Regions from separate parts of the Janibacter sp. UYMM211 genome, predicted to be linked through region 1. Evidence: riboswitches for the same ligand, from Rfam matches in the RefSeq annotation. Region 1 holds a riboswitch; the other holds the start of a gene.
The links. Region 1 has a riboswitch for FMN ahead of ABIB53_RS10830 (nicotinamide mononucleotide transporter family protein). Riboswitches for the same ligand answer to the same signal wherever they lie in the genome.
Positions count from the first base shown of each region.

Region 2: linked by a shared signal. The riboswitch ahead of ribD (bifunctional diaminohydroxyphosphoribosylaminopyrimidine deaminase/5-amino-6-(5-phosphoribosylamino)uracil reductase RibD) and the one ahead of ABIB53_RS10830 (nicotinamide mononucleotide transporter family protein) in region 1 are both predicted to bind FMN.

Region 1 covers NZ_JBEPOY010000003.1:340,978-346,281, reverse strand. Annotated here, with positions in the region: gene ABIB53_RS10845 (RsmB/NOP family class I SAM-dependent RNA methyltransferase) at 1-910, shown strand, start outside; gene ABIB53_RS10840 (VOC family protein) at 910-1,293, shown strand; gene rpe (ribulose-phosphate 3-epimerase) at 1,308-1,967, shown strand; FMN riboswitch at 2,073-2,199, shown strand; gene ABIB53_RS10830 (nicotinamide mononucleotide transporter family protein) at 2,212-2,976, shown strand; gene ABIB53_RS10825 (phosphoribosyl-ATP diphosphatase) at 2,988-3,251, shown strand; gene hisG (ATP phosphoribosyltransferase) at 3,267-4,106, shown strand; gene ABIB53_RS10815 (PH domain-containing protein) at 4,094-4,546, shown strand; gene ABIB53_RS10810 (FUSC family protein) at 4,605-5,304, opposite strand, start outside.
Region 2 covers NZ_JBEPOY010000007.1:76,903-82,206, reverse strand. Annotated here, with positions in the region: gene ribB (3,4-dihydroxy-2-butanone-4-phosphate synthase) at 1-733, opposite strand, end outside; gene ABIB53_RS15820 (riboflavin synthase) at 730-1,359, opposite strand; gene ribD (bifunctional diaminohydroxyphosphoribosylaminopyrimidine deaminase/5-amino-6-(5-phosphoribosylamino)uracil reductase RibD) at 1,359-2,414, opposite strand; FMN riboswitch at 2,502-2,632, opposite strand; gene ABIB53_RS15810 (HAD family hydrolase) at 2,735-3,520, shown strand; gene ABIB53_RS15805 (DUF1206 domain-containing protein) at 3,517-4,383, shown strand; gene ABIB53_RS15800 (phosphatase PAP2 family protein) at 4,365-5,093, opposite strand; gene ABIB53_RS15795 (RNA methyltransferase) at 5,124-5,304, shown strand, end outside.

The DNA.
Region 1 (5,304 bases):
CGACGCCGCCCACGTCGACGCCGATCTCGAGCGCCTGCTCGAGGCGCACAACGCCGCCGCCCCCGTCGCCCTCGTCGCGCGGCCGGGTCTGTCCGACGTCGAGGAGCTGCTCACCGCCGAGCACCTCGAGACCGCCCCGGGCGACCACTCTCCCTTCGCCGTCCTCCTCCTCGGGGGCGACCCGGCGGGCATCCCCGCCGTCCGCGACGGCCGGGCGGCCGTGCAGGACGAGGGCAGCCAGCTGCTCGCCCTGGCCCTCGCGGGGGCGCCGGTCACCACCCCGGCCGGGCGCCGTGAGCGCTGGCTCGACCTGTGCGCCGGACCCGGCGGCAAGGCGGGCCTGCTCGCCGCCCTCGCCCGCGAGCACGGCGCCGACCTCGTGGCCAACGAGATCTCCGAGCACCGCAGCGACCTCGTGCGCGCCACCCTGCGCCCCTCGCTCGAGGCCGCGCGCGAGGCCGGGCTCGAGCTGACCGTGCGCACCGCCGACGGTCGTGAGGCAGGGGCAGACGAGCCCGGGCGGTACGACCGGGTGCTCGTCGACGCGCCGTGCACGGGTCTGGGGGCCCTGCGACGCCGGCCCGAGGCCCGCTGGCGCCGCACCCCGGCCGATCTCGCCGGTCTCGGCCCGCTCCAGCGCGACCTGCTCGCGAGCGGGCTCGACGCCCTGGCGCCCGGGGGCGTGCTCGCCTACGCGACGTGCAGCCCGCACCTGTCCGAGACCTCCTTCGTCGTGCGGGACGTGACCCGCCGACGTGACGACGTCGAGGCGCTCGACGCCCCGGCCGTCCTGCGCGAGGTCGCGAGCAGCGAGCTCGCCGGTCTCGGCGACGGGCCGGCGGCGCAGATGTGGCCCCACTTGCACGGCACGGACGGCATGTACCTGCACCTGCTGCGCAAGCGGGCCTGATGCACGTCCTCGTCACCGGCGTGCACGTCGACGACCCCGCCCGGGCGTACGCCTTCTACACCGAGGTCCTCGGCTTCCGCGACGTGCTCGTCGTGCCCGGCAGCGACCTGTACATCCTCGGCCCGAGCACCGGGTGGGAGCTCGGCGCGCAGATCAACCTCGAGCCGATCACCGACCCGCTGACCCGCGCCTACCAGCAGCACTGCCTGCGCGAGGCGCGCCCGGTGCTCATGCTCGGGGTCCCCGACGCCGAGCTCGAGTACCGCCGGCTCAAGGAGCGCGAAGACCTCGTCTTCCGCCTCGAGCTCACCCGCGACGCCATCGGTCTGCACTTCCAGATCGAGGACACCGTCGGCAACGTCCTGTCCATCCACGAAGCCTGAGGACACCAGACCCCGTGCAGATCTCCCCGAGCATCCTCTCCGCCGACTTCGCCCACCTCGCGGACGAGCTCGACGCCATCGCGACCGCCGATTGGGCGCACGTCGACGTCATGGACGCGCACTTCGTCCCCAACCTCACCCTCGGCCTGCCGGTCGTCGAGTCGCTGCTCGCCGTGAGCCCGATCCCCATCGACTGCCACCTCATGATCGAGGACCCCGACCGCTGGGCCCCGCCGTACGCCGAGGCGGGCGCGCAGTCGGTGACCTTCCACGTCGAGGCGGCGAAGGACCCGGTGCGCCTCGCGCGCGACCTGCGGGCGGCCGGCGCCCGGGCGAGCATGGCGATCAAGCCGGGCACCGACTTCGCGCCCTACGAGGACCTGCTGCCCGAGCTCGACATGGTCCTCGTCATGACCGTCGAGCCCGGCTTCGGCGGGCAGTCCTTCATGGCCGACCAGATGCCGAAGGTGCGCCAGGTGCGCGAGGCCGTGCGTCGCCACGGCGGCGAGATCTGGGTGCAGGTCGACGGCGGCGTCTCCGCGCGGACCATCGAGCAGTGCGCCGAGGCGGGCGCCGACGTCTTCGTCGCCGGGTCGGCCGTGTACGGCGCGGAGTCCGCGGCCGACGCGGTGGCCGAGCTGCGCGAGCTCGCGCAGCGGCACGCCCACGCCTGACCCGTCCCCCTTCGCCCTCGTCGCGTCCCGCGTGGGTGCGGCATCGGCGAGATCACACGCCGCGGGTTTTGCCCCGGGTGCCCGGGCGCGCGACGATGGCCCGAGCACGTGCCTCGTGACTCGGTGAAACTCCGAACCGGCGGTGAGAGCCCGCGACCCGGCCATGGTGGTCGGTGAACTCTGGTGAGACCCCCAGGGCCGACGGTCATAGTCCGGACGAGAGAGGCGCTGCGGGAGGACAGTCATGCCTGCAGAGGGTCAGAACCTCTTCCAGGAGATCATCGCCGCGCACCTGCAGATCGGGCCCTACGCCCTGTACTGGCTCGAGGCGGTCGGGATCCTCATCGGCGTCGTCAGCGCCTACCTCGGGATGAAGCGGTGGGTGTGGGCCTGGCCGGTCGGCATCAGCGCCAACATCATGCTCTTCGCGGTCTACCTCGGCGCGCTCTTCGGCGCCGACGAGCGGATCCCGCTCTTCGGGCAGGCCGGGCGTCAGGTCTTCTTCATCGTCACGAGCATCTACGGCTGGTGGCGCTGGACCCAGATCAAGCGCGAGCGCACGGCGGCGGAGCCGGGCGCGGTCGGCAGCGAAGGGGGAGCCGCGATCGTCCCGCGGTGGGCGACCTCGCGCGAGCGTCTCGTCGTCGCCGGCGTGTGGCTCGGTGGCACGGTCGTCGCGCACCAGGCCTTCGTCACGCTGTGGGCCGCGGCGCCGAACCCGTACTGGCAGCCCCAGTGGTGGTACTTCTGGAGCGACTCGTGGATCTTCGTCGGGTCGATGCTCGCGACGTACATGATGGCGCGCGGGTGGAACGAGTTCTGGCTCGCCTGGATCGCCGTCGACCTCGTCGGGGTCCCGCTCGGCTTCGCCACGGGGTACGTGCCCACCGCCGTCATGTACATCGGTTACGGCGCCTTCGTCCTCTACGGCTTCACCCAGTGGGTGGCGGCCACCCGGCGCGCGGCCGCGACCCCGACCGGGTCAGGGGAGCGCGTCGGCGCCGCCTAGACTGGGCGCCTGTGAAGACCTTCGACTCCCTCTTCGCCGAGCTCACGGCGACCGCGCAGACCCGGCCCGAGGGCTCGGGCACCGTCGCAGCGCTGGACGCCGGCACCCATGCCATCGGCAAGAAGGTCGTCGAGGAGGCCGCCGAGGTGTGGATGGCCGCCGAGCACGAGGGCAAGGAGCGCCTCGCCGAGGAGATCAGCCAGCTGCTCTACCACCTCCAGGTGCTCATGCTCGCCAACGACCTCGAGCTCGACGACGTCTACACCCACCTCTGATCAGGCAGGACCTCCGTGCGCATCGCCGTCCCCAACAAGGGCTCGCTGTCCGAGCCGTCCGTCGCCATGCTCCGAGAGGCCGGCTACCGCGTGCGCCGGGACTCCAAGGAGCTCGTCGTCGCCGACCCCGACAACGGGGTCGAGTTCTTCTACCTGCGCCCGCGTGACGTCGCCGTCTACGTCGGGCAGGGCCAGGTCGACGCCGGCATCACCGGCCGCGACCTGCTCCTCGACTCCGGCTCGGCCGCCGTCGAGATCATGTCGCTCGGCTTCGGCGGCTCGACCTTCCGCTTCGCCGGCCGGGCCGGCACGGCGAGCGGCGTCGGCGACCTCCAGGGCCGCCGCGTCGCGACGTCCTACGCCGGGCTCGTCGCCGCGCACCTCGCCGACCACGGCGTGCAGGCCGAGGTCGTGCGGCTCGACGGAGCGGTCGAGACGGCGATCACCCTCGGCGTCGCCGACGCGATCGCCGACGTCGTCGAGACCGGCACCACCCTGCGCAACCAGGGCCTCGAGGTCTTCGGCGAGCCGATCCTGCGCAGCGAGGCCGTCCTCGTGCGCCGGGCCGATGCCGCCGAGTCCGCGGTCGAGGTCCTGCACCGCCGGCTCATGGGCGTCGTCACGGCGCGCCACTACGTCATGCTCGACTACGACTGCCCGACGACGATCGTCGAGCAGGCGGTGACCCTCACCCCGGGCCTGGAGTCGCCGACGATCTCGCCGATGCACGACAAGGACTGGGTCGCCGTGCGGGCCATGGTCCCGCGCGGACGGACCAACGCGATCATGGACGAGCTCTACGACATCGGGGCCCGCGCGATCCTCGTCACCGAGATCACCGCGTGCCGGCTGTGAGCGGCGCAGGACGTCCCGGCGACGGGACGAATGCCCCCTTCGTCCCCCGGCGCGGGCGCCTCGTGGCGAGCGTCCTCGCCGTCCTCACCCTCGTCATCTTCCTGCTCGTCGCGATCTTCGTGCCCGAGCGCTTCCACCTCGTCGACCGGCTCGGCTTCTTCCTCATCGGGCTCGGCGTCGCCGGGCTGCTCAGCCGGTACATGACGATCCGGGCGGTGCCGCGGGCCGACGGCCTGCTCGTGCGCAACCTCGGGCCGCAGCAGGTCGTGCCGTGGGAGGACATCGAGGCGGTGCGCTTCTCCGACGGCATGCCGTGGGTGCGGCTCGACCTCGCCGACGGCGACGACATGGCGGTCATGGCGATCCAGCGGGCCGACGGCTCCGGCTCGCTCGCCCAGGCCCAGCGGCTCAGCGACCTCGTCGGCGCCCACCAGCGCTGATCACTCTGCGCGCTGCTCCGCGCGCACGAGCGCCGCTACTCCGCGCGCACGAGCGCCGCTACTCCGCGCGCACGAGCGCGACGGCGTCGGCGTACTCGAGGCCGGTGACCATGAGCAGGTCGACGACCATCGAGCGCACCTGCGCCCGGATGAGCTCGGCCGACAGGGTCGCCCCGGGCTCGCCCCGACCCGCGGCGCGCCCCACCCGCACGAGCTGCTCGCGCACCTCGATGCCCAGCCGCCCCTGGTCGAGCTCGCGGGCGAGCTCCTCGACGACGACCGCGAGACGGTCGACGACCCGCAGGTAGGGCTCGGGCACGGCCTCGCCGACCCTGACGGCGACACCCGTGCGGCGGGCGAGCACGCGCATGTTGCGCACGCACCGGTCGAGCGGGTTGATCGCCGAGGAGATGAGGCGCACCTCGGCGCGATGGCGCGCGTGCAGCGGTGAGATCGCGGCGATCTCGTTGGCCGCACCGGCCCCGTCGCGCAGGGAGGCGATCATCGCCTCGGTGCCCCGCGCCCGGCGCAGGACGTCGTCGGCGGCCTCGACGTCGCGCTCGCGCACGGCCGACGTGCACTCGTGCAGGACCGCCCCGATCTCCTCGGCGAGGTCGACGATGTCGCGGCGCGGTCTCGTCACGGGGGCGGCCGGCGCGATCATCGCGAGGGTGAGGGCGACGACACCTCCGAGCACCGCGTCGAGCCAGCGCGAGAAGGCCTGGTCGGGAGCGGCGACGAGGGTGGTGATGATGATC
Region 2 (5,304 bases), on a different contig from region 1:
GGGAGCCGCCCGGCCGCGTGAGCGCGACGTGCTCGGCGCCGGTGACGAGGTCGCGGTAGCCGTGGGCGACGAGCCGGCCGTGCCGGGTGGGCAGGGTCGTCGTCGTCACCCGCTCGACGCGGTCGTGCAGGTGGCGCCACGCGACGAGGTCGGCGATGGTGACGACCAGCAGGTCGTGCTCCGCGCCGAGCGCGAGCACCTCGGGGGTGCGCAGCATCGTCCCGTCGTCGGCCGTGAGCTCGCCGATGGCGCCGACCGGCTCGAGACCGGCGAGCCGGCACAGGTCGACCGTCGCCTCGGTGTGGCCACGGCGCACGAGGACGCCTCCGTCACGGGCGCGAAGGGGGACGACGTGCCCCGGGCGCACGAGGTCGCCGGGGGTGGCCGTGGGGTCGGCGAGCACGTGGAGGGTGCGGGTGCGGTCGGCGGCGCTGATGCCGGTCGTCACCTGGGCCGCGGCGTCGACGGTGATCGTGTACGCGGTGCGCAGCGAGTCCTCGTTGCGCGTCACCATGAGCGGCAGCTCGAGCCGGTCGGCGCGCTCCTCGGTCATCGGCGCGCAGATGTAGCCCGACGTGTACCGGATCGTCCACGCGAGCCACTCGGCGGTGGCCGTCTGCGCGGCGAGGACGACGTCGCCCTCGTCCTCGCGGTCGGCGTCGTCGAGCACGAGCACCGGGCGCCCGGCGCGCAGGGCCTCGAGGGCGTCGGGGATCGTCGCGAAGCCGCTCATGACGCGGCCTGACGGTCGCCGAGCAGCCCGGCCACGTACTTCGCGAGCACGTCGGTCTCGAGGTTGACCCGGTCGCCGACCGCCCGCCGGCCCAGCGTCGTCTCCGCGAGCGTCGTCGGTATGAGCGAGACCTCGAAGCCCGCGTCGGTCAGCCCGCTCACGGTGAGCGAGGTGCCGTCGACGGCGACCGAGCCCTTGCGCACGAGGTGGGGGCGCAGCTCCTCGGGCACGCTCACCTCGAGCACCTCCCAGCGCTCGTGCACGGTGCGCGCGACGACCTCGCCGACGCCGTCGACGTGGCCCTGGACGACGTGCCCGTCGAGCCGGCCGTCGGCGCGCAGCGCGCGCTCGAGGTTGACCGGGTCGCCCGGGGCGAGCCCGCCGAGGGTGGTCCAGCGCAGGGTCTCGCCCATGACGTCGGCGGTGAAGCGCTCGCCGTCGTGCTCGACGACGGTGAGGCACACCCCGCCGACGGCGATGGAGCACCCGGGACGGGCGTCGACGAGCACGCCCGGGCCCTCGATCGTCATCCGGGCGCTGCCGACGTCGGCCTCGCCCCCGTCACCGGGCTGCTCGTGCTCGACGGCGAGCACGGTCCCGACCTCCTCGATGATGCCGGTGAACATCAGTCCTCCTCGTGGTGCTGGTCGGAGCCGGCGGTGCCGACGCTCAGGTCGATGCGCACGTCGTCGCCGACGAGGCGCACGCCCTCGGTGCGCAGACGACGTGCCTGGGTGATGGTCGTGACGCCGAGATCGCCGAGCGCGGACGGGCCGGCGCCGAGCAGCGCGGGGGCGAGGTAGGCGATGACGTCGTCCACGCAGCCCGCGCGCCAGAAGGCCGCGGCGACGGTCGGCCCGCCCTCGAGCCACACCGAGCGCACGCCTCGGGCGTGCAGCTCGGCCAGCGCCGCCCGCACGTCATGGGTCGGCAGGTGCAGGGTCGGCGCGTCACCGTCGAGCACCCGCGCGCCGCGGGGGACGAGACGGTGCCCGAGCACGACCCGCAGCGGCTGCCGGGGGAGGAGCTCGCCGTCGGCGTCGCGCGCGGTGAGCTGGGGGTCGTCGGCGAGCACGGTGCCGACGCCGACGAGGACGGCGCCGTGCTGGGCCCGGGCCCGACCCACGTCGACCCGGGCCTCCCGCCCGGTGATCCACCGGCTCGTGCCGTCGGCGGCGGCCACGCGACCGTCGAGGGTCGACGCGTACTTCCACGTGACGCGGGGGCGGCCGTGCACGATCGCGAAGCGCCAGTCGCGCACGAGCGCGTCGGCCTCGTCGGCGAGCACGCCGCCGCGGACCTCGACCCCGGCGTCGCGCAGCACCTGCGCCCCGCCGCCGGACCGGGCCCCCGGGTCGCTGCTCGCGTGGACGACCCGCCCGACCCCGGCCGCCAACAGCGCCTCGGTGCACGGGCCGGTCCGGCCGGTGTGCGCGCACGGCTCGAGGCTCACGTAGGCGGTCGCGCCCCGTGCTCGCTCGCCGGCGGCCTCGAGCGCGACGACCTCGGCATGCGCGGTGCCCGCGCCGTGGTGCCAGCCCTCGCCGACCACCTGCGGGCCGTCGGGCCGGTCGGCCACGAGGACCGCGCCGACCCGGGGGTTGGGGTCGACGGCGGGGCCGCGCTCCGCCAGCTCGAGGGCGCGCCGCACCCACCGCTCGTCATCATCAGGCCCGGTCACCCTGGGTCCTCCTGCCGTCGCCGTCTCCAGGCTCCGGGGGGTCGCGCGAGGGTGCGCAGGCCACGGGTGCGCACAGCGCACCCGCCACCACGTGCTGCCTCCCATCCGGACTTTCACCGTCGGTCGAGGAATCTCACCTCGTCAACCGCTCGCTGGCTGCGAGCGGGTCGCGGACTGTCACCGCCGGCTCGGAATTGCACCGACCCCGGAGCACGTACCCCTCCACGGTAGCCCCCGCCGGGCGGGCCGGTCGAGACGTGTCAACGCCCGAGGGCGGTGAGCGGCGTCACGGCGGATAGGTTGCGGGCGTGGACGCGCACATGATCTGCCTCGACCTCGACGGCACGACGATCACGCACGAGGGGGTCCTGCGCCCCGCCGTCCGCGAGGCGGTGCGGGCGGTCCTCGCTGCCGGTCACCACGTCGTCGTCGCCACCGGTCGCGGCATCGTCGCGACGACCCCGATCCTCGACGCGCTCGGCCTGACGAAGGGGTGGGCGGTCTGCTCCAACGGCGCGGTGACGGTCCGTCTGGACCCCCGTGCCCCGCAGGGCTGGACGCTCGACGAGGACGACGTCGTCACCTTCGACCCCGCCCCGGTCCTCACCCGCCTGCGTCCCGTGCTGCCCGACGCGCTCGTCGCGGTCGAGGACCTCGGCGTCGGCTTTCGCCTCAGCGCCCCCTACCCGCCCGACGAGCTCGTCGGCGAGCAGACGGTCGTGCCGTGGGAGGAGCTCCTCGCGCACCCGACGACCCGTGTGACCCTGCGGATGCCGGAGGCGACGAGCGAGGAGTTCGCCGAGGCGGTCGACCGCGCCGGTCTGCACGGCGTCGCCTACTCGGTCGGCTTCTCGGCCTGGCTCGACATCAACCCCGAGGGCGTCTCGAAGGGGTCGGCGCTGGAGATCGTGCGCCGTCGCCTCCACGTCGAGCCGGGTCTGACCGTCGCCGTCGGCGACCAGCGCAACGACGTCGAGATGCTGCGCTGGGCCGCCCGGGGCGTCGCGATGGGCAACGCCCCCGCCGAGGTGCAGGATGTGGCCGACGAGGTCACCGGAGTCGTCGACGACGACGGGCTCGTCCCCGTCCTGAGGAGCCTGCTGTGAGCACGTCCGAGCACCGTCCCCGCCGCGCCTCCAGCCGCGCGGCCGACGCCGCCGACGAGGCCGTCGACGACGCGGTCGACGCGGTCGACGACGCGAGCTCGCACCCCGTCGTCATCGCGCTCGCCCGGGTCGGTCACGCCGTCAACGGCGTCCTCCACCTCGTCATCGCCGGCATCGCGCTCCAGCTCGCGTGGGGCGCGGCGGGCGGCGAGCAGGCCGACCAGTCCGGGGCTCTCGCCGCGCTCGCCGGCCAGCCCCTCGGGGCCGTGCTCCTGTGGGTCTTCGTCGTCGGCGGCACGGCGCTCGGCCTGTGGTACCTCGCCGAGGTCGTCGCGCCCTCGCCCGGCGACGGCGGCGCGTCCGAGCGCGCCAAGTCGGGTGCGAAGGGGGTCGTCTACCTCGCCATCGCGTGGTCGGCCTTCCGCTTCGCCACCGGGTCGGGCGAGTCCGGCTCGAGCGAGGACCAGACGCAGACCCTCACCCAGACGCTCATGCGCCAGCCCGCCGGTCAGTGGCTCGTCGCGGTCGTCGGCCTCGTCGTCGTCGCGGTCGGTGCGTACTACGTGCAGAAGGGCGTGCGTCAGCGCTTCATGAAGGACCTCACCCGTCACCCGGGGGTGTGGGCGGTGACCGCCGGCACCATCGGCTACCCGGCGAAGGGGGCCGTCCTCGCCCTCGTCGGCATCTTCTTCGTCGTCGCCGCCTGGCAGCACGACGCCGACGAGGCGCAGGGCCTCGACGGGGCGCTCAAGGCGGTTAAGGGCGCCGAGTACGGCCCCTACCTGCTCACCGCGATGGCGCTGGGCATCATCGCCTTCGGCATCTACTGCATCGCCCGCGCGCGCTACGCCCGGTTGGACTGAGGCGGGGCGGTCGGCCCCGGTCGGGGCCGCAGACCGATCGTCAGCGCGGCCGCGGTCATCGCGCTCCCCACGAGCACGCCGGCGAGGACGTCGGTCGGGTAGTGGACCCCGAGGTAGACGCGGTCGAGGCAGGTGAGCACGACGAGGGTCGCCGCGGCCACGACGAGCACCGTACGCGTCCACGTGCGGCGCGCGAGGGGCCACAGCAGGACGACGAGCAGGATCATCGCGATCGTGCTGCCCGTCGCGTGGCCGGAGGGGTAGCTGTAGCCGTCGGCGACGGTGATCGCCTCCGGCGGCACCGGGCGCGGGCGCCCGACGATGTACTTGCACGTGATCGACAGCCCCCAGCCGACGAGCCCCACGGGCACGACCCACAGGGCGCGGCGCCGAACGAGACCGCGCCAGTGCAGCACCCCCGCGAGCAGCGCGAGGACGAGGAAGAGCACCCACGGCTCGGTGAGATGGGCCCACAGCAGCAGGGCGTCGACGAGCCCGGGCCGCTCCAGTGCGTACCCGGTCGTCGCGTCGATGACCGAGGCGTCGCTGCGGCGGACCGAGCTCGACGCGAGGACGACCTGACGCCCGACGAAGGCGGTGACGAGCATCGCCGCCGCCATGACGAGCAGCGCGAGGAGCAGCCGCCCGGGCTCGGGCCTCCTGGGCTCGAGGTGCTGCGACGTCGACGTGTCCTCCAGCTGGCCGGGCATCGGCCCAGTGTGCGGCATCCTGGGTGGGCCATGGCTGATCTGCACATCACCTCCCCGTCCAACCCGCGCCTCAAGGAGCTCGTCGCGCTGCGCCGTCGGCGGGCTCGCGACGAGAGCGGCACGACCCTGCTCGAGGGCACCGAGGAGCTCCTCCTCGCGCTCGAGGCGGGGGTGACCCCCTTCGCCGTCTACCACTGCCCCGAGCTCATGC